DNA from 2 places in the Caballeronia sp. NCF2 genome. Region 2 is predicted to be linked to the other one. Evidence: riboswitches for the same ligand, from Rfam matches in the RefSeq annotation. Region 2 holds a riboswitch; the other holds the start of a gene.
The links. Region 2 has a riboswitch for thiamine pyrophosphate ahead of thiC (phosphomethylpyrimidine synthase ThiC). Riboswitches for the same ligand answer to the same signal wherever they lie in the genome.

Region 1: another riboswitch for thiamine pyrophosphate. It lies ahead of NCS02_RS12760 (FAD-dependent oxidoreductase); the one in region 2 lies ahead of thiC (phosphomethylpyrimidine synthase ThiC).

The regions. Positions count from the first base shown of each region.
Region 1 is NZ_JALQDN010000030.1:23,157-33,933, reverse strand. Features, by position in the region: gene NCS02_RS12775 (glutamate synthase-related protein) at 1-1,972, shown strand, start outside; gene NCS02_RS12770 (glutamate synthase subunit beta) at 2,041-3,507, shown strand; gene NCS02_RS12765 (ABC transporter ATP-binding protein/permease) at 3,577-5,319, opposite strand; TPP riboswitch at 5,551-5,675, shown strand; gene NCS02_RS12760 (FAD-dependent oxidoreductase) at 5,863-7,005, shown strand; gene thiS (sulfur carrier protein ThiS) at 7,022-7,219, shown strand; gene NCS02_RS12750 (thiazole synthase) at 7,243-8,049, shown strand; gene thiE (thiamine phosphate synthase) at 8,046-9,119, shown strand; gene NCS02_RS12740 (ABC transporter ATP-binding protein) at 9,217-10,032, shown strand; gene mlaE (lipid asymmetry maintenance ABC transporter permease subunit MlaE) at 10,029-10,777, shown strand, end outside.
Region 2 is NZ_JALQDN010000007.1:32,518-43,294, forward strand. Features, by position in the region: gene NCS02_RS05080 (hypothetical protein) at 1-216, opposite strand, end outside; gene NCS02_RS05085 (YMGG-like glycine zipper-containing protein) at 420-599, opposite strand; gene NCS02_RS05090 (hypothetical protein) at 631-852, shown strand; gene thiC (phosphomethylpyrimidine synthase ThiC) at 840-2,771, opposite strand; TPP riboswitch at 2,901-3,041, opposite strand; gene NCS02_RS05100 (EamA family transporter) at 3,262-4,203, shown strand; gene NCS02_RS05105 (DUF4397 domain-containing protein) at 4,564-5,346, shown strand; gene NCS02_RS05110 (dihydrofolate reductase family protein) at 5,406-6,047, opposite strand; gene NCS02_RS05115 (entericidin A/B family lipoprotein) at 6,341-6,475, opposite strand; gene NCS02_RS05120 (sensor histidine kinase) at 6,664-8,133, opposite strand; gene NCS02_RS05125 (DUF1328 domain-containing protein) at 8,283-8,459, shown strand; gene NCS02_RS05130 (DUF1328 family protein) at 8,514-8,675, shown strand; gene NCS02_RS05135 (ferritin-like domain-containing protein) at 8,871-9,446, shown strand; gene NCS02_RS05140 (response regulator) at 9,541-10,173, shown strand; gene NCS02_RS05145 (response regulator) at 10,223-10,663, shown strand; gene NCS02_RS05150 (phosphodiesterase) at 10,673-10,777, opposite strand, start outside.

The DNA of each region.
Region 1 (10,777 bases), on a different contig from region 2:
CGCCACGCTCGCCGTCGCGATGAACCGCATCGGCGGCAAGTCGAACACGGGCGAAGGCGGCGAGGACGAAACGCGTTATCGCAACGAACTGCGCGGCATTCCGATCAAGAACGGCGACACGCTGCAATCGATCATCGGCAAGGAAGTCGTCACCGACATCCCGCTGAAGGAAGGCGATTCGCTGCGCTCGAAGATCAAGCAGGTCGCGTCGGGACGTTTCGGCGTGACGGCGGAGTATCTGTCGTCGGCGGACCAGATCCAGATCAAGATGGCGCAGGGCGCGAAGCCGGGCGAAGGCGGTCAGCTGCCGGGCCACAAGGTGTCCGAATACATCGGCAAGCTGCGTTATTCGGTGCCGGGCGTCGGCCTCATTTCGCCGCCGCCGCACCACGACATCTATTCGATCGAAGACCTCGCGCAACTCATTCACGATTTGAAGAACGTGAATTCGTCGTCGAGCATTTCGGTGAAGCTGGTGTCGGAAGTCGGTGTCGGCACGGTGGCCGCGGGCGTTGCGAAGGCGAAGGCGGATCACGTCGTGATCGCGGGTCATGACGGTGGCACGGGCGCATCGCCGCTGTCGTCGCTCAAGCACGCTGGCACGCCGTGGGAACTCGGCCTCGCCGAAACGCAGCAGACGCTGGTGCTGAACCGTCTGCGCGGGCGCATTCGCGTGCAGGCCGACGGTCAGATGAAAACCGGCCGCGACGTCGTGATCGGCGCGCTGCTCGGCGCGGACGAATTCGGCTTCGCGACGGCGCCGCTCGTCGTCGAAGGCTGCATCATGATGCGCAAGTGCCATCTGAACACGTGCCCGGTCGGCGTCGCGACGCAGGACCCGGTGCTGCGCGCGAAGTTCTCGGGCCAGCCGGAACACGTCGTCAACTTCTTCTTCTTCGTTGCGGAAGAAGTGCGCGAAATCATGGCGCAGTTCGGTATCCGCAAGTTCGACGACCTGATCGGCCGCGTCGATCTGCTCGACATGAAGAAGGGCATCGAGCACTGGAAGGCTAAGGGCCTCGACTTCTCGCGCATCTTCTATCAGGTGCCGGTGGGCGAAGACGTCGCGCGCAAGCACGTCGACGTGCAGGATCACGGTCTCGACAAGGCGCTCGATCACGTGCTGATCGAGAAGTCGAAGGCGGCGATCGAGAAGGGCGAGCATGTGTCGTTCATCCAGCCGGTGCGCAACGTGAATCGCACGGTCGGCGCGATGCTGTCCGGCCTCATCGCGAAGACGCACGGTCACGACGGCCTGCCCGACGACTCGATTCACATCCAGTTGAAGGGCACGGCGGGCCAGAGCTTTGGCGCGTTCCTCGCGAAGGGCGTGACGCTGGATCTCGTCGGCGACGGCAACGACTACGTCGGCAAGGGCCTGTCGGGCGGGCGCATCATCATTCGCCCGACCAACGACTTCCGCGGCAAGTCCGAGGAAAACATCATCTGCGGCAACACGGTGATGTACGGCGCGATCGAAGGCGAATCGTATTTCCGCGGCGTCGCGGGCGAGCGCTTCTGCGTGCGCAACTCGGGTGCGACGGCGGTCGTCGAAGGCACGGGCGATCACGGCTGCGAATACATGACGGGCGGCACGGTGGTCGTGCTCGGCGAGACGGGCCGCAACTTCGCGGCGGGCATGTCGGGCGGCATCGCGTTCGTGTACGACCCGGAAGGCGCGTTCGCCGGCAAGTGCAACAAGTCGATGGTCGCGCTCGATCCGGTGCTGCAGCAGGCCGAACAGGAGCGCACGGTGGATCGCACGCTGTGGCACGCCGGCAAGACCGACGAAGCGCTGCTCAAGGGGCTGATCGAGCGTCACTTCCAGTTCACCGGCTCGCCGCGCGCGAAGTCGCTGCTGGAAAACTGGGATTCGGCTCGCCGTCAGTTCGTCAAGGTGTTCCCGACCGAGTACCGTCGCGCGCTCACCGAAATGGGCGCGAAGAAGGGCAAGGAAGCGGTCGCGGCTTAAGCCTCGTTCAATCAGACAGACGCGCGCTCCGGGAGCGCCCGCGATCCTCACCAAATACAGAGAAAGAAATGGGCAAGGCAACCGGTTTTCTCGAGTTCGAACGCCGCCACGAGGCGTACGAAGCTCCGCTTACCCGCGTCAAGCATTACAAGGAATTCGTCGCCGCGCTGACCGATGAAGACGCGAAGGTTCAAGGCGCGCGCTGCATGGACTGCGGCATTCCGTTCTGCAACAACGGCTGCCCGGTCAACAACATCATTCCGGACTTCAACGATCTCGTGTTCCAGCAGGACTGGAAGAGCGCGATCAACGTGCTGCATTCGACCAACAACTTCCCGGAATTCACGGGCCGCATCTGCCCGGCGCCGTGCGAAGCGGCGTGCACATTGGGCATCAACGACGATCCGGTCGGCATCAAGTCGATCGAGCACGCGATCATCGACAAGGCTTTCGCCGAAGGCTGGGTCGTGCCGCAACCGCCGAAGCACAAGACGGGCAAGAAGGTCGCCGTCGTCGGTTCGGGGCCCGCGGGTCTCGCGGCCGCGCAGCAACTCGGACGCGCGGGCCATGAAGTCGTCGTGTTCGAGAAGAACGATCGCATCGGCGGTCTGCTGCGTTACGGCATCCCCGATTTCAAGCTGGAGAAGTGGCTGATCGATCGCCGCATGCGTCAGATGGAGGCGGAAGGCGTGTCGTTCCGCACGAACGTGTTCATCGGCAAGGATGCGCTGCCGGAATACATCGCGAATACGGCGAAGGAAACCATCACGCCCGACGAGCTGAAGGAACAGTTCGACGCGGTCGTGATCGCGGGCGGCTCGGAAACGCCGCGCGATCTGCCGGTGCCGGGGCGCGAGCTCGAAGGCATCTACTACGCGATGGAATTCCTGCCGCAGCAGAACAAGGTCAACGCGGGCGACAAGCTGCCGGATCAACTGCTCGCGAAGGGCAAGCATGTCGTCGTGATCGGCGGCGGCGATACGGGTTCGGATTGCGTGGGCACGTCGAATCGTCATGGCGCGAAGAGCGTGACGCAGTTCGAACTGCTCGCGCAGCCGCCCGAGGAAGAGAACAAGCCGCTCGTGTGGCCGTACTGGCCGATCAAGCTGCGTACGTCGTCGTCGCATGAAGAAGGTTGCGAGCGCGACTGGTCGGTTGCGACGAAGCGCTTCGAAGGCAAGAACGGCAAGGTCGAGAAGCTGATCGCCGTGCGCGTCGAGTGGAAGGGCGGCAAGATGCAGGAAGTGCCGGGTTCCGAGTTCGAGATGAAGGCCGATCTCGTGCTGCTCGCGATGGGCTTCACGCAGCCGGTGTCGCCGGTGCTGGATGCGTTCGGCGTCGAGAAGGATGCGCGCGGCAACGTGCGCGCCGCGACCGAAGGCGACAAGGCGTATTACACGTCGGTCGATAAAGTCTTCACCGCCGGCGATATGCGTCGCGGGCAGTCGCTGGTCGTCTGGGCGATTCGCGAAGGACGTCAGTGCGCACGATCGGTGGATGCGTATCTGATGGGATCGAGCGAGTTGCCGCGGTAAGCGTCGCTCGACGCTTCATGCAAAAAGGCCACGCAATCGCGTGGCCTTTTGCTTTTGAGCGCGGACGGGTCAAACCTCCGCCATCGCCCTCTCGATCTCGATCTTGTAATCATGGAACATCGCGACCGACTCGCGATGCGCCACGCTCACAATCGCCGCCTTCGGAAGCCGCTCGACCAGCATGTTGTAGATATGCATCTCGTTCTCGGCGTCGAGCGCGCTCGTGGCTTCGTCGAGGAACACGAAGTCCGGCTTGTGCAACAGCACGCGCGCGGCAGCAAGCCGTTGCTGCTCGCCCGGCGACAGACTCCGCGCCCAATGCGCGCTTTCCTCCAGCCGATCCGCATACGCCTCGAGATTGCACAGACGCAGCGCGTCGCGCGACTCTTCATCACTGAACGTTCCGCCCGCCGACGGATACGAAAGCGCCGCGCGCAACGTGCCGATCGGCAGATAACTCATCTGCGGGACGAACATCATCTTCGCGTCGACGGGCGCGTCGATCGTGCCGTCGCCGAACGGCCAAAGACCCGCGAGCGCGCGCATCAACGTGCTCTTGCCCGAGCCCGATGGACCGACGACCAGCCAGCGCGAACCCGGCTCGATCGACACGTTCGCCACGCGCGAAAGCGGCGTGCCGTTGGGCAGCGCGAGCATGAGCCCGTTCGTCGTGAGCGACGGCGTGCTCGTGTAGTGCAGGTTGATGCCGCCGCGCTCCGTCGCCGGCGACGTTTCTTCGCGGATATGCGTCGAGCGCATCACGCGCTTGAATTCGCGCAGACGATTCACGGTCGCGCGCCATTCGACCAACGTCGAATAACTGTTGATGAACCACGAAAACGAATCGCTGACCGTGCCGAACGCCGATGAAATCTGCATCAGCACGCCGAACGAAAACGCGCCCGCGAAGTAGCGCGGCGCGGCGACCATGATCGGGAAAATGATCGCGATCTGCCCGTAGAACGACAGCACGAAGGTCATGCGCTTCGTGTACTTCATGATCAACCACCAGTTGTCGCGAATGCGCTGGAAGATGGTCTTTGCGTTCGCCGTTTCGGTCGCGATGCCGTCATAAAACGCAATCTGTTCGGCGTTCTCGCGCACGCGGATCAGGCCGAAACGGAAATCGGCCTCGACCTTCTGCTGCTGATAGTTGATCGACACGAGCGGATGCCCGACCTTCTGGATGATCAGCGAGCCGAGAATCGCGTAGAGCGCGGCGGCCCAGACCATATAGCCCGGAATCGTGATCGGCGTGCCGCCGAGCGAGAAGGTCAGCGCGCCCGCGATGGTCCAGAGAATCGTGATGAAAGTGACGAGCGTGACGAGCGTCGAAAGCAGATCGAGCGAGAGCGAAAGCGTGGTGGTGGCGAAGGATTGCAGGTCGTCGGAAATACGCTGGTCGGGGTTGTCGGCGAGGCGGTCGCGCTCGATGCGGTAGAACGCCTTGTCACCGAGCCATTGTTCCAGAAAGCGGTTGGTGAGCCATTGACGCCAGCGAAACGCGAGCATCTGCCGCAGATATCGACCGTACACCGCGAGCAGGATGTACGCGAACGCGAGGCCCGTGAAGATCAGCAGCAGATGCGGAAAGTCCTTGACGTTCTTGTTCTGCAGCGCGTTGTAGAAGTCGGCGTTCCAGCTGTTGAGCCGGACGTTGATCCACACAACGGTCATGTTGATCGCGATGATCGCGACGAGAAGGCCCCACGCGAAGCCGCGCTCCTCCGACACCCAGTAGGGCTTGATGAGGCTCCACGCCGAGACTTCGTCGGCCTTCTGCTGCGTGCTTTCGGTATGGGTGTTGGTCATGAGCTTCCTGCTGATGCGCCTCGTGGCGCCCGATTGTTACGTCCGCGGCCGGGCCGCGCGCGGCGTTTTCCGGCTCCGCAGATTGTTCCGGGGTTCGCTTAACGCTCACTTAATTTCGGGCGATCGTCCTGCGAACCATGTTCGCGGCATTGTGCCAGAGTGCCGCCGCGCACGATAAAAGGCGGGGAATCCCGGTTTGCAGCGCCTTCGCCTTTCATGTTTTAATGACCCTCGACGAAACAGGGGTGCTTCGCGTGCATCGGCGGCCGGAACGGTCGGCAGCGCGGCGAGGCTGAGAGAGACCCTTTGCACCCGATCCGGGTAATACCGGCGAGGGAAGTTTCCGGAGACCGCGCGAGCCTCGCGCCATTCCTCCAGTCTCTTCCAGTCCTTTCTTCGCGCCCGGCGCGCTTCATGCGCTGCCGAGCCGGTCTCTCCCGCTGATTTCGTCCTCGTGATGTGGCGCCGCGCCAGCACGATCGGGATCGCGTCTTTCGTCTCCATCGTGCAGCGCAGCGTTACGCGTATGGAGACATCGAATTGATGAACAGAATCGATCAGGGCGCCGCGCGCCGGCCGGATTTCGCCGTCGTCGGCGGCGGGCTCGTCGGACGGCTCGTCGCCTGGCAACTCGCGGGCGCGGGCCACGACGTCGCGCTTTACGAACGCGGCGACGCCGCCGGCACACAGTCGGCCGCGTGGGTCGCCGCCGCCATGCTCGCGCCGCTCGCGGAAGCGGCGAGCGCGGAGCCGCTCGTCGTCGGGCTGGGGGCGGCATCGCTCGAACGCTGGCCTGAACTCATCGCGCAATTGCCCGAGCCGGTTTTCTTTCAGCGCAACGGCACGCTCGTCGTCTGGCACGGCGCGGATCGCGCCGAAGCGCCGCTCTTCGAACGCCGTCTCAAGGCCAATTCGCCCGCCGATCTGCTCGACGGCGGCTTCGTCAAGCTCGCGGGCGCGCAAGTCGCGCAAGCCGAGCCGGCGCTCGGAACGCGCTTCGCGCAGGGCTGGCTGCTGCCGAACGAAGGCCAACTCGACAACCGTCAGGCGCTTGGCGCGCTCGCCGCCGGACTTGCCGCGCGCGGCGTGCGTACGCACTGGAACACCGCCGTCGATGCGATGCCCGACGCGCGCTGGATCATCGATTGCCGCGGCCTCGGCGGGAAGCCCGCGTGGCCCGCGCTGCGCGGCATTCGCGGCGAAGTCGCGCGCGTGCACGCGCCGGGCATCGGGCTGACGCGGCCGGTGCGGCTCTTGCATCCGCGCTATCCGCTCTACATCGCGCCGAAGGAGAACGATCTCTACGTGATCGGCGCGACGGAAGTCGAGGGCGAGGACATGTCGCCCGTGAGCGTACGTTCGGCGCTCGAGCTGCTGAGCGCCGCGTTCGCGGTGCATCCGGGTTTCGGCGAGGCGCGCATCCTCGAACTGAACTCGCATTGCCGGCCGACCTTGCCGGATCACCGGCCGGCGATCGTCTGGGACGGGGCGCGGACCTTGCGCGTGAACGGCTTGTACCGGCACGGCTTCATGATCGCGCCCGAAGTCGCGGATGCCGCGTGCCGTCTCGCCGACGCGCTCGCTTCCGGCGATATCGCCGATGCCGAGGCCTTCTCCGATTTCCGCAGCGCCGCGCGCTGGCCCGAACTGCTGCACGGCGAGTTCGCGGTTGCGCCAGCGCTCTAGTCATCAGGAAACAACCATGAACATCCACATCAATCAGCGCGTCTTCGATTTGCCCGACGCCACCACCGTCACCGACGCGCTCGCCGCGTTCGGCGCGAAACCGCCGTTCGCGGTCGCGCTGAACGGCCAGTTCGTCGCGCGCGGCGAACACGCCACGAAAACGCTCGTCGCCGGCGACAAGCTCGACGTCGTGTCGCCCGTCGCGGGCGGCTGAACTCCGAACCGAAGGATCGAACCATGACCATTTCCACCGCCGACGTCCTCACGCTCTACGGCGAGACGTTTCCGAGCCGCGTGCTGCTCGGCACGTCGCGTTATCCGTCGCTGCAATCGCTTTCCGACTCCATCGACGCCGCTCGGCCGGGCATGGTCACGGTCGCGCTGCGCCGTCAGTCGGAGACCGGGGAAGCCGGCTTCTTCGATGTGCTCAAGCGCCACGGCGTCGCGCTTTTGCCGAACACGGCGGGCTGCCAGAGCGTCGACGAGGTGCTGACGACCGCGCACATGGCGCGCGAAGTGTTCGAGACGCCGTGGATCAAACTGGAATTGATCGGCGACGACTACACGCTGCAGCCCGATCCGATCGGCCTCGTCGAAGCGGCGGCCAAGCTGATCCGCGATGGCTTCAAGGTGCTGCCTTACTGCACGGAAGATCTCGTCATCGGCCGGCGTCTGCTCGATGCCGGCTGCGAAGCGCTGATGCCGTGGGGCGCGCCCATCGGCACGGGCAAGGGCGTGACGAATCCATACGGGCTGCGCACCTTGCGCGAGCGTCTGCCGGATGTGCCGCTGATCGTCGATGCCGGTCTCGGCGTGCCGTCGCATGCGTGTCAGGTGATGGAATGGGGCTTCGATGGCGTGCTGCTCAACACGGCCGTCTCGCAGGCAACCTTCCCGCCGCAGATGGCGCGCGCGTTCGCGCTCGGCGTCGAAGCGGGGCGCACCGCGTTCCTCGCGGGCCCCATGGCCGAGCGCGACAGCGCGCAGGCGAGCACGCCGGTCGTCGGCATGCCGTTCTGGCATCAGGACGGAGGCGCGGCATGAGCTTGTTGAATCGTGAAGTGTTCTGGCCGCCGGCGGACGAGCTGACTGAAGTCGCCGAGCGGATTCGCGCGCGTCTCGGCGAATGGCCCGCGGCGGAAACGCGCTGGCGCATCTGCCTGACCGCGCCGGAATCGCCGCAGGCGAGCGACATCATCGTGTTCAACGAGCCGCACGATGTGGCCGCGAACGGCGCCGCGGCAATCCTCGAAGCGCATGGCGATCGCGTCACGCTGCGTCGTGGCGACGAGCGTTTCGCGCTCGAAGGCGAATGGTCGGATGATTGGCTTTCCGCGCTCGCCGCCTTCCTCGACTGCAATTTCGAGCCGCACGACGCGCTGACGCTCGCGCTCGCCTGGCGCGCGGGCGATGAGAACAAGGACGACGCGTGGCCCGTCGATTTCGCGACGTTTCCGCGCGTCGCCGATCTGCCCGCCGCGCCCGAAGGCGGATTCCCGGCGTGCCCCGATCGGCTCGGCCTGTATCCGGTGCTGCCGAGCGCCGACTGGGTCGAGCGCGTGCTCGATCTCGGCGTCCGCACGACGCAACTGCGCCGCAAAACCGCCGACGCCGCCGACTTGCAGCGCGAAATCTCGCGCTCGGTCGAGGCGGGACGTCGGCATGACGCACAGGTTTTCATCAACGATCATTGGCGCGAGGCGATTGCGGCGGGCGCGTACGGCGTGCACCTCGGACAGGAAGACGTGCAGACGGCCGACCTGAGCGCCATCGCGAAAGCCGGCGTGCGGCTCGGTCTGTCGACGCACGGCTATTACGAGATGTTGCGCGCGCTGCACTTCAAGCCGAGCTACCTTGCGCTCGGCGCCGTCTTCCCGACCACGACGAAAGTCATGCCGACCAAGCCGCAAGGGTTGGCGCGCCTGTCGCGCTACGTGCAACTGCTGTCGGGGCGGGTGCCGCTTGTCGCCATTGGTGGAATCGACGCCAAGGCGATGCCGGGCGTGCTGGAAACCGGCGTGCTCAGCGCGGCGGTCGTGCGCGCGGTCACCGAGGCACCGGACACAGCCGCGGCGGTTTTGTCACTGCAAAAAATGTTCGCAGGTCAACGGTGAAAAGTCCCAAAAGCAAGGGGATACACGCCTAGGCAAAGCACCGATTGCGCGCAGGCCCTATAATTCGGCCTCTTGCGCCAACGGAATCTCTTACCCAGTGCCTGCTTTCTCCGAGACTCTGCTAGAGCTACGCGACGTCGACTTCGGCTACGGCGACCGGCTCGTCCTGTCGAACCTGAACATGCGATTCACGCGTGGGCAGGTGGTCGCGGTCATGGGCGGCTCAGGCTGCGGCAAAACCACGACCTTGCGTCTGGTCGGCGGTCTCGTGAAGGCGAGTCGCGGCAAAGTCATGTTCGACGGACAGGACGTCGGCGCCCAGACGCGCGACGGTCTGTACGCGCTGCGCCGGAAGATGGGCATGCTGTTCCAGTTCGGCGCGTTGTTCACCGACCAGACGGTGTTCGAGAACGTCGCGTTCCCGCTGCGCGAACACACGGACCTTCCGGAAGCGCTGATCCGCGATCTCGTGCTGATGAAGCTGAACGCGGTCGGCCTGCGCGGCGCGCGCGATCTCGCGCCGTCGGAGATTTCGGGCGGCATGGCGCGCCGCGTGGCGCTCGCCCGCGCAATCGCGCTCGATCCCCAGTTGATGATGTACGACGAGCCGTTCGCCGGCCTCGATCCCATTTCGCTCGGCATCACGGCGCAGCTCATCCGCACGATCAACGACGCGCTCGGCGCAACGTCCATTCTCGTTACGCACGACGTACCGGAATCCTTCGCGATCGCGGACTACGTGTATTTCATCGCGAACGGCGGCATTCACGCCGAAGGCACGCCGGCGCAACTGCGCGCATCGCAGGATCCGACCGTGCGCCAGTTCATCGACGGCACGCCCGACGGCCCATTCAAGTTCCACTATGCGAGCACGCCGCTCGCCGCAGATTTCGGCATCGGAGGGCAGGCATGATCAGCGCGCTCGGACGCTGGGTGCTCGACGGTTTCGGCACCGCAGGCTACGCAACGCGCATGTTCCTGCGCCTCGTGGTCGAATTTTTTCCGCTGTTGCGCCGCCCGCGCCTCGTCACGAAACAGATCCACTTCGTCGGCAATTATTCGCTCGTCATCATCGCGGTGTCGGGTTTGTTCGTCGGCTTCGTGCTCGGCTTGCAGGGCTATTACACGCTGAGCCGCTACGGTTCGGAACAGGCGCTCGGGCTTCTGGTGGCGCTCTCGCTCGTGCGCGAGCTCGGGCCGGTCGTCACGGCGCTACTGTTCGCGGGGCGCGCGGGCACGTCGCTGACCGCCGAAATCGGCTTGATGAAAGCCGGCGAGCAACTCACCGCAATGGAAATGATGGCGGTCGATCCGCTCAAGGTGGTCGTCGCGCCGCGCATGTGGGCGGGCATCGTCGCCATGCCGGTGCTGGCGGCCATTTTCAGCGCGGTCGGCATCATCGGCGGCTACGTCGTCGGCGTGATGCTGATCGGCGTCGATCCGGGCGCGTTCTGGTCGCAGATGCAAGGCGGCGTGGACGTGTGGCGCGATGTCGGGAACGGCGTCATCAAGAGCATCGTGTTCGGCTTCGCGGTGACGTTCATCGCGTTGTTCCAGGGATACGAAGCACGGCCAACGCCCGAAGGCGTGTCGCGCGCGACGACGAAAACGGTCGTATATGCGTCGCTCGCCGTGCTCGGGCTCGATTTCCTGCTCAC
Region 2 (10,777 bases):
TGGCGGCAAGGTCGCGGATGACGTCGGCGTGGCCGCCGTGCCGGACGCGGGCAACGCAAATTCCCGCTGCGTGTAGGTCGCGCCGACGACAGGCGCGGGCGGATAAGCTGGATAAGCCGGATAACCGTAAGGGTAATAACATCCGCCGAGAAGAAGCCCGGCGGCGAGCGCTGCGGCGGCCGTCCCCGGTCCGGACATGCTGCGGGCGGAAATCATGGCACTGCTCCTTGCGTTACGGCTTGCGGGACGTGGGATCGAATGAAATTGGCCCCTTAAGAAGCAGCTTAGTCGAACGACAACCGGGAGGCGCGCCGCGTGATGTGAAAAAGCATTGCGGCGCGCCTTTATGTAACAGAAATGAAACAGCGGGTCGTTGATGGCGGCGAAACGCGTCCGTTGCGTCGTAGACGATGTTCGCGCTACTTCCCGACCTGATTGCCGATAATCCCGCCGACCGCCGCGCCGCCGAGCGTCGAAAGCGCGCTGCCGCCGATCACCGCGCCGCCCGCCGCACCGACGCCGGCGCCGATAGCCGTATCCCGTTGACGCGTGGTCATGTCGCCGCAAGCGGTCAGTCCTCCCAGAAACCCAACGATCATTGCAGCGGCGCCGATCTGTTTGATGATTTTCATGTCGACTCTCCAATTCGAAGATGAGATGAATCGGCTGCGGTTCGGCCGCATTTGCGCCGGTTCACGCACTCAACCAGCAGAAAAGATGCCCGAATCGTCGGATGAACCGCTCATTCAGGCCCGACAAGGCTTTGCGCCCGGCGCACACATAAAAAACGGCCTGCCGCACGCGCTGTGCGACAGGCCGTTGTCAGCGAGTCAGAAGCTTCAGGTCGGCTGATAGATTTCCGAGCCCTTTTTCACGAACTCGATCGCCTTCGTCTCCATGCCCTTGGCGAGCGCCTCGCTTTCGCTGACACCTTGCTTCGCCGCGAAATCGCGCACGTCCTGCGTGATCTTCATCGAGCAGAAGTGCGGGCCGCACATCGAGCAGAAATGCGCGACCTTCGCGGAATCCTTCGGCAGCGTTTCGTCGTGGAATTCGCGCGCCTTGTCCGGATCGAGACCGAGATTGAACTGGTCTTCCCAGCGGAATTCGAAGCGTGCCTTCGACAGCGCGTTGTCCCGCACCTGCGCGCCCGGATGACCCTTCGCGAGATCGGCCGCGTGCGCCGCGAGCTTGTACGTGATGATGCCTTCCTTCACGTCGTCCTTGTTCGGCAGCCCCAGGTGTTCCTTGGGCGTGACGTAGCAGAGCATCGCGGTGCCGAACCAGCCGATCATCGCAGCGCCGATGCCCGACGTGATGTGGTCGTAACCCGGCGCGATGTCGGTCGTCAGCGGCCCGAGCGTGTAGAAGGGCGCTTCGTCGCACCATTCCAGTTGCAGGTCCATGTTTTCCTTGATGAGCTGCATCGGAACGTGGCCGGGGCCTTCGATCATCACCTGCACGTCGTGCTTCCACGCGATCTGCGTCAGTTCGCCGAGCGTCTTCAGTTCGCCGAGCTGGGCTTCGTCATTGGCGTCGTAGATCGAGCCGGGGCGCAGGCCGTCGCCGAGGGAGAACGAGACATCGTATTGCTTCATGATTTCGCAGATGTCTTCGAAGTGCTCGTAAATGAAGCTTTCCTTGTGATGCGCGAGGCACCACTTCGCCATGATCGAGCCGCCGCGCGACACGATGCCCGTCATGCGGTTCGCGGTCAGCGGCACGTATTGCAGGCGCACGCCGGCGTGAATCGTGAAGTAATCGACGCCTTGCTCCGCCTGCTCGATGAGCGTGTCGCGGAAGATTTCCCACGTCAGGTCTTCGGCCTTGCCGTTCACCTTTTCGAGCGCCTGATAGATTGGCACCGTGCCGATCGGCACCGGCGAATTGCGGATGATCCACTCGCGCGTTTCGTGGATGTGCTTGCCGGTCGACAGATCCATGACCGTGTCGCCGCCCCAGCGAATTGCCCACGTCATCTTGTCGACTTCCTCGCCGATCGACGACGTGACCGCCGAATTGCCGATGTTCGCGTTGATCTTCACGAGGAAGTTGCGGCCGATAATCATCGGCTCGCTTTCCGGGTGATTGATGTTCGCGGGGATGATCGCGCGGCCGCGCGCCACTTCCTCGCGCACGAATTCAGGCGTGATTTCCTTCGCCGCGTCCTTGCCGAACGCCGCCGCGCCGAAGGCTTGTCCGGCGTGCTGGCGGCCCATCATCTTCGCGAGCTTTTCGCCGTTGGGGCCGCTCGTGCGCAGGCTTTCGAGATACTCCGCGCGACGCTGGTTCTCGCGAATCGCGATGTACTCCATCTCCGGCGTGATGATGCCTTGCCGCGCGTAGTGCATCTGCGAGACGTTCTTGCCGGCGAGCGCGCGGCGCGGATGACGGTGCAAACCCGGAAAGCGCAGTTCGGCCGTTTTGGGATCGGCGGCGCGCTCGCGGCCGAACTCGCTCGACAGGCCGCTCAGTTCCTCGGTGTCGCCGCGCTTTTCGATCCACGCGCCGCGCAGCGCGGGAAGACCGCTGCGAATGTCGATCTGCGCGTCGGGGTCGGTGTACGGGCCCGACGTGTCGTACACGTAGACGGGCGGATTCTTCTCGCCGCCGAAGCCGTCGGGCGTGTCGGATTGCGTGATCTCGCGCATCGGCACGCGGATGTCGGGCGTCGAACCTTCGACATAGACCTTGCGCGAGTTCGGCAGCGGCGCGATGGCGGCGGCATCGACGACGGCGTTTTCCGAGAGGAACTTCGGGTTGGCATTCATGTGCTTGATCTCCTAAGGGACGATTTTTTTCAGCACGAGCGATGTCGTAGCTCGTGGTGACTCAGGAGCTAAACAGGGAGGAACGAGATGGAAAGGTACGGGTTCGGTTGAAGTGGCGTGGACTGCGGCCTATGGAACCCGAACGCTTCCCTGCGCTGGCATTATCCAGATCAGGTTCAAAGGGTATTTCTCACCCACGCCACACGAAGCGCTTCGCCGATGAAACCGCACGAAACCGCGATGTGCAACGCAGGACCCCCGCGTTAGCAGCCGACACGTTACACCGCGGCGTGGCGTCTTGGCAACCATCCCGAAAATGAGCCGATGGATGCGAGCGCTTACTGCATAATGTCGGGCGCCGCGGATTTCCGGGTTTTCCCGAAGGTCGCGCGGTCCTTCCTCGCGCCATTCCCCTTTGCTTTACGCCATGTCGTTCTGTCTGGTTTTGCCCGTTTTTCTCCGGCGCGCAGCCGTCGCCGCGGAGTGATGCATGTCCGCTCTGCCTCCGCCGCGCCTGCCGTTCAGCTTCCCTGACCGTTTTCCGTTTCGCGCGCCGCGCTCTTTCAAAGGGCAGGTCGCGCTTGCGCTGACGGTCGTCTATCTCGTTTGGGGATCGACGTATCTCGGCATCCATCTCGCGCTCGAATCTTTTCCGCCGTTGATGCTCGGCGGGCTGCGCAATCTGTTCGCGGGCATCGGGCTATTCTTGATCGCGGTGCATCGCAAGTCGGTGTGGCCCAGCGCGCGGGAAGTGCGCAACGCGGCGATCGTCGGCACGTTGCTGGAAGGTCTGTCGAGCGGGATGATGGCTTACGGCATGCGGACCGTGGGGACCGGCACGGCCGCCGTGATGGTCGCGACGGTGCCGCTTTTCGCGACGATCTTCACCGCGCTCAGCGGACGCGGCGTCGCGAAAGGCGAGTGGTTCGCGGTGGCGCTGGGTCTGCTCGGGATCGTGCTGCTGAATCACGGCGATCCCTCGCCGAGTTCGACGGTCGGCACGCTGGCGATTCTGTGCGCCGCGATCTTCTGGGCGGGCGGCGCGCATCTGGCGACGCGCCTGCCGCAGCCTTCCGATTTGCTGATGTCGACGGCGCTGCAGATCGGTTTGGGCGGATTAATCGCGACGGCGATCGCGTTCGCATCGGGCGAGCGGTTGGCGAGCGTCGGCGTCGGCGCGGGGTTCTCGTTTTTGTATCTCGTTGTGATCGGTTCGATGGCCGCTTATGTCGCGTATAACTTTCTGATACGCAATACGAGCACGATCGTCGCGACGAGTTGTCTTTATGTGAATCCGGTGGTGGCGGTTGGTTTGGGCGCGCTGCTGCTCGGGGAAATCGTCACGCAATGGACCGTGATTGCGACCGTTGTCATTCTGCTTTCCGTTGGGCTTTCGTTCTGGTTTGATCAGCGGCGGCGGGGACTTCTCTGAACGCACCATCCTTGTAAAAACCGCTTCTCGTCACGCGGCGACGCTGCATTGATCGATGCAGCACCGCGCGGGGTCTTCGCGCATCCCGAGCAATTCCTCTAACGAATCCGAAACCCTTTCCGGACGGGCCTCAGCGGCCGATACACGCCATCGTCGCACCGTCTCGGGGCATGCTCATTGCTCAACGCATGCGCCACTTCGACGGCAAATCTGATCGATCGAAATGGCAAGAGGGAAACCCAAATCGGGCCCGGCGAGCGAGCGCGCAAAGTCCTGCGGATGCCTAATCGTCCGGACCCGGATGACGATGTGGCCGATCAAATCAAATCAAATTAAATCAAAACAAAGGAAGGTGAAACCATGAAGCTCATCCGCACCGCTGCCGCGCTTGCCGCCGTCGCCGCTTTGCTCTCCGCTTGCGGCGGAAGCTCCGATGACGTCGGCAAGGAAATCGGCGTCACTCAGCCGCAAGTCCATTTCATCCACGCGATCCCGAGCGGCCCGAACGTCGACTTCTACGACAACAGCAAGATCCTGCAGCCGAATCTCGCCTATAAGGCGGTGACGAACTTCGCGAACATCGACACGGGCCAGCACAACTTTTCCTACGCCGCCGTGAACACGACGACGCAACTCGCGACCGACACGACCATCTCGAACGCGGCGAAAGGGCACGAATACACGGTGATCGCGCTGCCGGACGCGGGCTTCGTGCCGTCGATCGCGGTGATCGACGATCCGTTCGACAAGGGCCTGCTATCGAGCAGCGCACGCGTGCGCGCGTTCAACGCATCGACGAACGCGCCGAACCTCGACATCTATCTCGTCGCGCCGGGCACGAACATCTCGACCGTCAGCCCGACGATGGCGGGCGTCGCCTACAAGAACGCCGTACCGGCGACGACGCAAGACTCGATCTACGTCTCCGGCGGCACGTATCAACTGATCGCGACGCTGCCGGGCTCGAAGACGCCGGTCTATAAATCGGCGTCGTTCGATCTCGTCAACAACGCGGACTGGCTCGTGACGACGCTGCCTTCGGGAAATGCAGCCACGCAACTCGTGCCCGAGAAGATTCGCGTGCTCGTCGCGCAGGGTGGCAACACGCAGCAGCCGGCGCTCGAACTGCCCGACACGCAATAAGGCATGAACCGCACAGCCCGGCCGGAAGAATCGGCCGGGCTTTTTCGCATCGCGCGCAGCTACTTCGCAAGGACGATGTGCGTGGCCCGCTCCGTCGGAACGTGCTCGACCGTCCGATATCCCAAAGCGCGCAAATCCAGACCGTCGAAGAGCGATTCCCCTTGCCCGAGCGCCACCGGCGCGAAAGCGAGGTGGATTTCATCCACATGGCCGGCCTGAATGTATTGCTTGACCGTGGCCGCTCCGCCGCCGATCTTGATGTCCTTCGCGCCGGCCGCTTCGCGTGCCTTTTGCAGCGCGACCTCGATGCCGTCCGAGACGAAGTGAAACGTCGTCCCGCCTTGCATCCGAATCGGCGGACGCGGGTAATGGGTCAGCACGAAAGTCGGCGCATGATAGGGCGGATCCTCACCCCACCATCCTTTCCATTGTTCATCCGGCCATTCGCCGCGAATCGGCCCGAACATGTTGCGCCCGAGGATGAACGCGCCGAATCCGTCCATCGCGCGCCGGGCGAAGTCGTCATCGACACCGGTTTCGCCGTCGTCTTTTCCCTGCATCCGCCGAAACGTCTGCGTCGGGAAAAACCACTGAAAGAGCTCCGGGCCCCGCAGCCCGAGGGGATGTTCCAGACTCTGATCGGTTCCCGCGGCGAAGCCATCGAGCGAAACGCCGAACCCGGCTACTTTTACTTTGGCCATTCGTGTCTCCCTTTGCGCTGTGAATCCCGATGTCTGAAGCCAGGCATCATCGCTCAGGAAGGCATCGAGATGAGCGAACTCTATCGCAGCGAAGGGGATCTGGGTCATCGGCGTCATTGTGCAGAGAATGACGCGTGACCCGTGGGACGCCGCGAGCGGCCTGGACGACACACGAACGGCTCCAAAGACAAAAAAAATCCCGCCACGCGAAGGTGGCGGGAAGAGAGAGAACTACGTCAACGCTATGGAACGCCTGAGCGGGAACGCCGCAGCGAAGCGGCGCGCCTCGTGAATTACTTGTGCTGCTCCGCGGAGTTCGAGATGGCCTGGCCGCCCTTCGAGATGTCCTGACCGGCTCCCGAAACGGTGTTGCAGCCTGCGAGAGCCGCGCTGCCGGCGATGAGGAGTAGAGCGATGAGTCGAGTCATGTGTATTCCCCTTGGAGTTGAAATGCGTGACAGGAAAAACGGTTCGCGCATCGTGTGTGGTCGACGGGCGCCTGGCTGACGTCCTGTCTTACCGGTGTGAACAATCATAAAAAAGCGCATCGTTCGCGGATGTAGGCACGCATGCGATTCTGGTGTCGGCGTCGTCCGCATTTCGTGTCGGCGCCGTCCTACGTGGATGCCGCGACGACCGGCGCATCGGCGCTGCGCTCGCGCGGCATCGACACGCTGATCGCCGTGCCGCGCGGCGTCGCGCGCTCGATCTCGAAGCGTCCGCCGCGCGCCGACACGCGCTGCCGCATGCCGACGAGTCCATGCGTCTGCGTGCGCTTCAAATCCTGCGGCCGAATGCCGATGCCGTCGTCGGTGATCGAGAGCGACACGTTCGCTTCATCGACCGTCAGCGCCACGCGGATACGGCTCGCGTGCGCGTACTTCGCCGCGTTCGTGAGCGTCTCCTGCGCGACGCGGAAAAGCGCGATTTCGATCGCCTCGCCGAGCTTCACGTCCTCGCCCGGCAGGTCGAATTCGACGTTCCAGCCGTTGCGCTGCGCGGCTTCATCGGCGAGCGAGCGCAGCGCCGTGACGAGACCGAAGTTGGCGAGCACCGTCGGGCGCATGTCCTCGATGATGCGGCGCTTCAACGCGATGCCCTGATCCAGATTGCCGAGCGCGCGCGCGAGTTTTTCGGCCATCGCGGGCTCGCTGTCCTTCAGCTTGCCGCGCACCCACGCGACATCCATCTTGCTCGCGGTGAGGATCGAGCCGAGTTCGTCGTGCAGTTCGCGCGCGAGCTCCGTCTTCTCGTTTTCGCTGACGGACTGCAAGTGCCACGCGAGCGCCTCGAGCTGACGCGTGCGCGCGAACACCAGCTGATCGAGCTCTTCCTGCTGCGTGATGAGCGCCTTCTGCACGCGCGCCTGCTTGTCGAGCTGAATGCCGAGATTACGAAACAGCAGGATGAATAGCACGATGTTGAGGGCGCACAACGCGCCCACGCACAGCGTCGAGATGCGCTGGTCGGCGCGGCTCGCGTCGAGCGCGTGTTGCGCGCGCTGCTCTTCGTTCAGGCGCAACAGCGACAGCGCCGCATCGAGCGTGGCGCTCGCGTCGGGTGGCGGCAGGGCACGCGTGGCATCGGCGTCGGGCGAATCGGCGATGCGCGCGGTGCCTTGCGCGATTTCATCGTCGGCGGCGGAGCGGATCTGCGCGAAGCTCGCGAGCGCGGTGTCGTCACCGATGCGCCGGTAATACGCATCGAGCCACGCCAGCGTGCGCCGCACGCGTCCGGCCGCGTCGCGGAAATGCGCCTGATACGCGTCGTCGGCCTGTAGCGCGAAGCCGCGTTCGTCGGCGGTGAGCGCGGCGATATCGGCGGCGAGCATCGAAAGCTGCGCGGTCGCGCCTTTCGCTTCGAGCGCGGTCTCGTATTCCGACGCGATCCGCATGCGCCCCGATTCCAGAATGATCAGCCCGCCGACCGTGATGACGATCGCCACCGTCATCGCGACCGCCCAGCTGTAGCGGCGCATCCAGTCGTTGAAGCGCGTGGCGCGGCGCGCGATGCCTTCGGGCGCGGGCGGCGGCGTGTCCTCGGGCAAGATCGTCGTCGGTATCGCGGTAGGCGGTACGTGGCTCATGGCGTGGGTCGTCCGGCGTTTCACTTAGAGCAGCCGATTTGAAAGCAAGTGTCGGTGGATTCCCACAGCAAAAAAGGAGCCTGCCCGAATGCGCGGCGCGCATCGCGTGGCTACGATAGTTCCGTCATCCACTCCTACGGGGAACGATCATGCTGAAGTGGGCCTTGTTTTTCGCGATCGTAGCCGTGATCGCCGGCGTGCTGGGGTTCACCGGCGTCGCTGCCGGAGCGGCCGCCATCGCCAAGTTCCTGTTCGTGCTGTTCCTGATCCTGTGCATCGTGTTTCTCGTGCTCGGCTTCGTCGTCACGAAAAAAGCGATCGATTAGCGGCGTTCCGGACGTATCGACAAAACGTAATCAAAAACTCAGGAAGGAGGTCACATGCTTCATTACGCTGCAGTCTTCTTCGTCATCGCCCTCATCGCGGCCGTGTTCGGTTTCACGGGCATCGCGGCCGGCGCGGCGGAAATCGCGAAGATCCTTTTCTTCATTTTTCTCGTCGTGTTCGTGGTCACTTTGCTGCTCGGCGTGTTCCGAACGTGACGCCCGCTTAGCTAAAAGCCACGAGCCATCAAGCCGCGCGCGGGTTTCATCACCGTCGCGCGGTTTCTTCGACAGATCAGGCATGGTGTGTGCATCGGAGTATCGGATTGGATAGCAGGGCGCTATGGAAACCCTGGCGCCGAAGCCTGCTCCAGCGAACAACGTCAACTCACCTGTCAAAGAGGAGCGAACCAAATGTCCAAATCGTCTGCTGTAAACGCCGAGCCGAGCCAATCCACCGACGCCTTCGTTCTCGATGTCGAGAAGATCCGCGCCGATGCCCGGCAGCACATGGACGAAGGCGCGGTGACGACCGGCTACGGCGCCGATCGCGAGACCGTGCTGAAGCTGCTCAACGATTCGCTCGCCACGGAAATCGTCTGCACGCTGCGCTACAAGCGCCACTATTTCATGGCGAAGGGCATCCACTCGGAAGCCGTCGCACAGGAGTTTCTCGAGCACGCGAACGAGGAACAGCAGCACGCCGACACGCTCGCCGAGCGCATCGTGCAACTCGGCGGCGCGCCGAATTTCGCGCCCGACGGCCTCTCGTCGCGCTCGCATTCGCAGTACAGCGAAGGTAAGGATCTGATCGACATGATCCGCGAGAATCTGATCGCGGAGCGCATCGCGATCGACACGTATCGCGAGATCATTCGCTATCTCGGCGACAAGGACGTCACGACGCGTCGCATCTTCGAGGACATTCTCGCCGCCGAGGAAGAGCACGCCGACGACATGGCCGATCTGCTGGAAGGCCGCAACGGATGAGGACGAGGTCGCCGGGCACGCGTCGCGCGCCCGGCGCCCGCATGACATGGCCGATCCACTGGTAGCAGACCGTCCGGCAGCACGGACCACGCGAATGATTCGAGTCTTGATAGCCGACGACCACGCCATCGTGCGCAGCGGGTTCAGGCAGTTCGTCGCCGACGAACCCGACATGGAAGTCGGCGCGGAAGCCGCCACCGGCGACGAGGCCATCGCGCTCGTGCGCGCGCAGGCGTTCGATGTCGTGCTGCTCGACATCGCGATGCCCGACAAGAACGGCGTCGATACCTTGCGCGTCATCAAGCAGATCCGTCCGGAGCAGGGCGTGCTGATGCTTTCGGGCTTCCCCGAAAGCCAGTACGCAATCAACCTGCTGAAGGCGGGCGCGAACGGCTATCTGAACAAGGATGCCGCGCCCGACGAAATCGTGCGCGCGATCCGCACGGTGGCACGCGGGCATCGTTATCTGTCGGAGTTCATCGCGGATGCGCTCGCCGACAAGCTCGACAAGCCCGCCGCCGAGCGCCCGCACGAACTGCTGTCGGAACGCGAGTTTCAGATTTTCTGCAAGCTCGCGGGCGGCCAGTTGCCGACGGAAATCGCGCAGGAACTGCATCTGTCGGTGAAGACGGTGAGCACGTATCGCGCGCGCGTGCTCGAAAAAATGCGGCTTTCCAATAACGCCGACCTCACGTATTACGCGATCAAGAACGGCCTGATCGAATAGCGGCGCATCGTTCGAACATCCGCGAGAGCACTGCCGGAGGACGCCCGCCGTGGGCAATCACATCGACACTGACGACCGAATGGAGCAGCCGGGCGCGCGGCGGCCGCCGCTCGCGGCGTTGCTGATCGAGGATTCGCCGCTTATCCGCCGCAGCCTGACCGAGGCGATCGACGCGCTCGGGCCGTGGCGCGTGACCGCGTTCGCCGATGCGCCCGACGAGGCCATCGCGCTGCTGTCGTCGCGGACTTTCGATGCGATCATCGTCGATCTGCAACTGAAGCGCGGCTCGGGCATCGACGTGCTCGCCTGGCTCAAGGAGGGCGGCGCGCCGCGCTCGGAAACCGCGTTCATCGCGGTGCTCACGAATCACGCGCTGCCGACGTATCGCGAGCGTTGCCTGCAATACGGCGTGCGTCACTTCTTCGACAAATCGCTCGAGTTCGATCGCGTGCTCGACGCGCTCGACGACTACGCGCGCGAGCGCACCTGAAGGCTCGGCTCAGAAAGGCTGCGGCCCGCCACCTTGTTCGACGCTCATGCAATGCGTGACGAGGCCGACGCCGGCGCGCCACAGATGCAGCCCGAATGCGGGCGGCTCCATCAC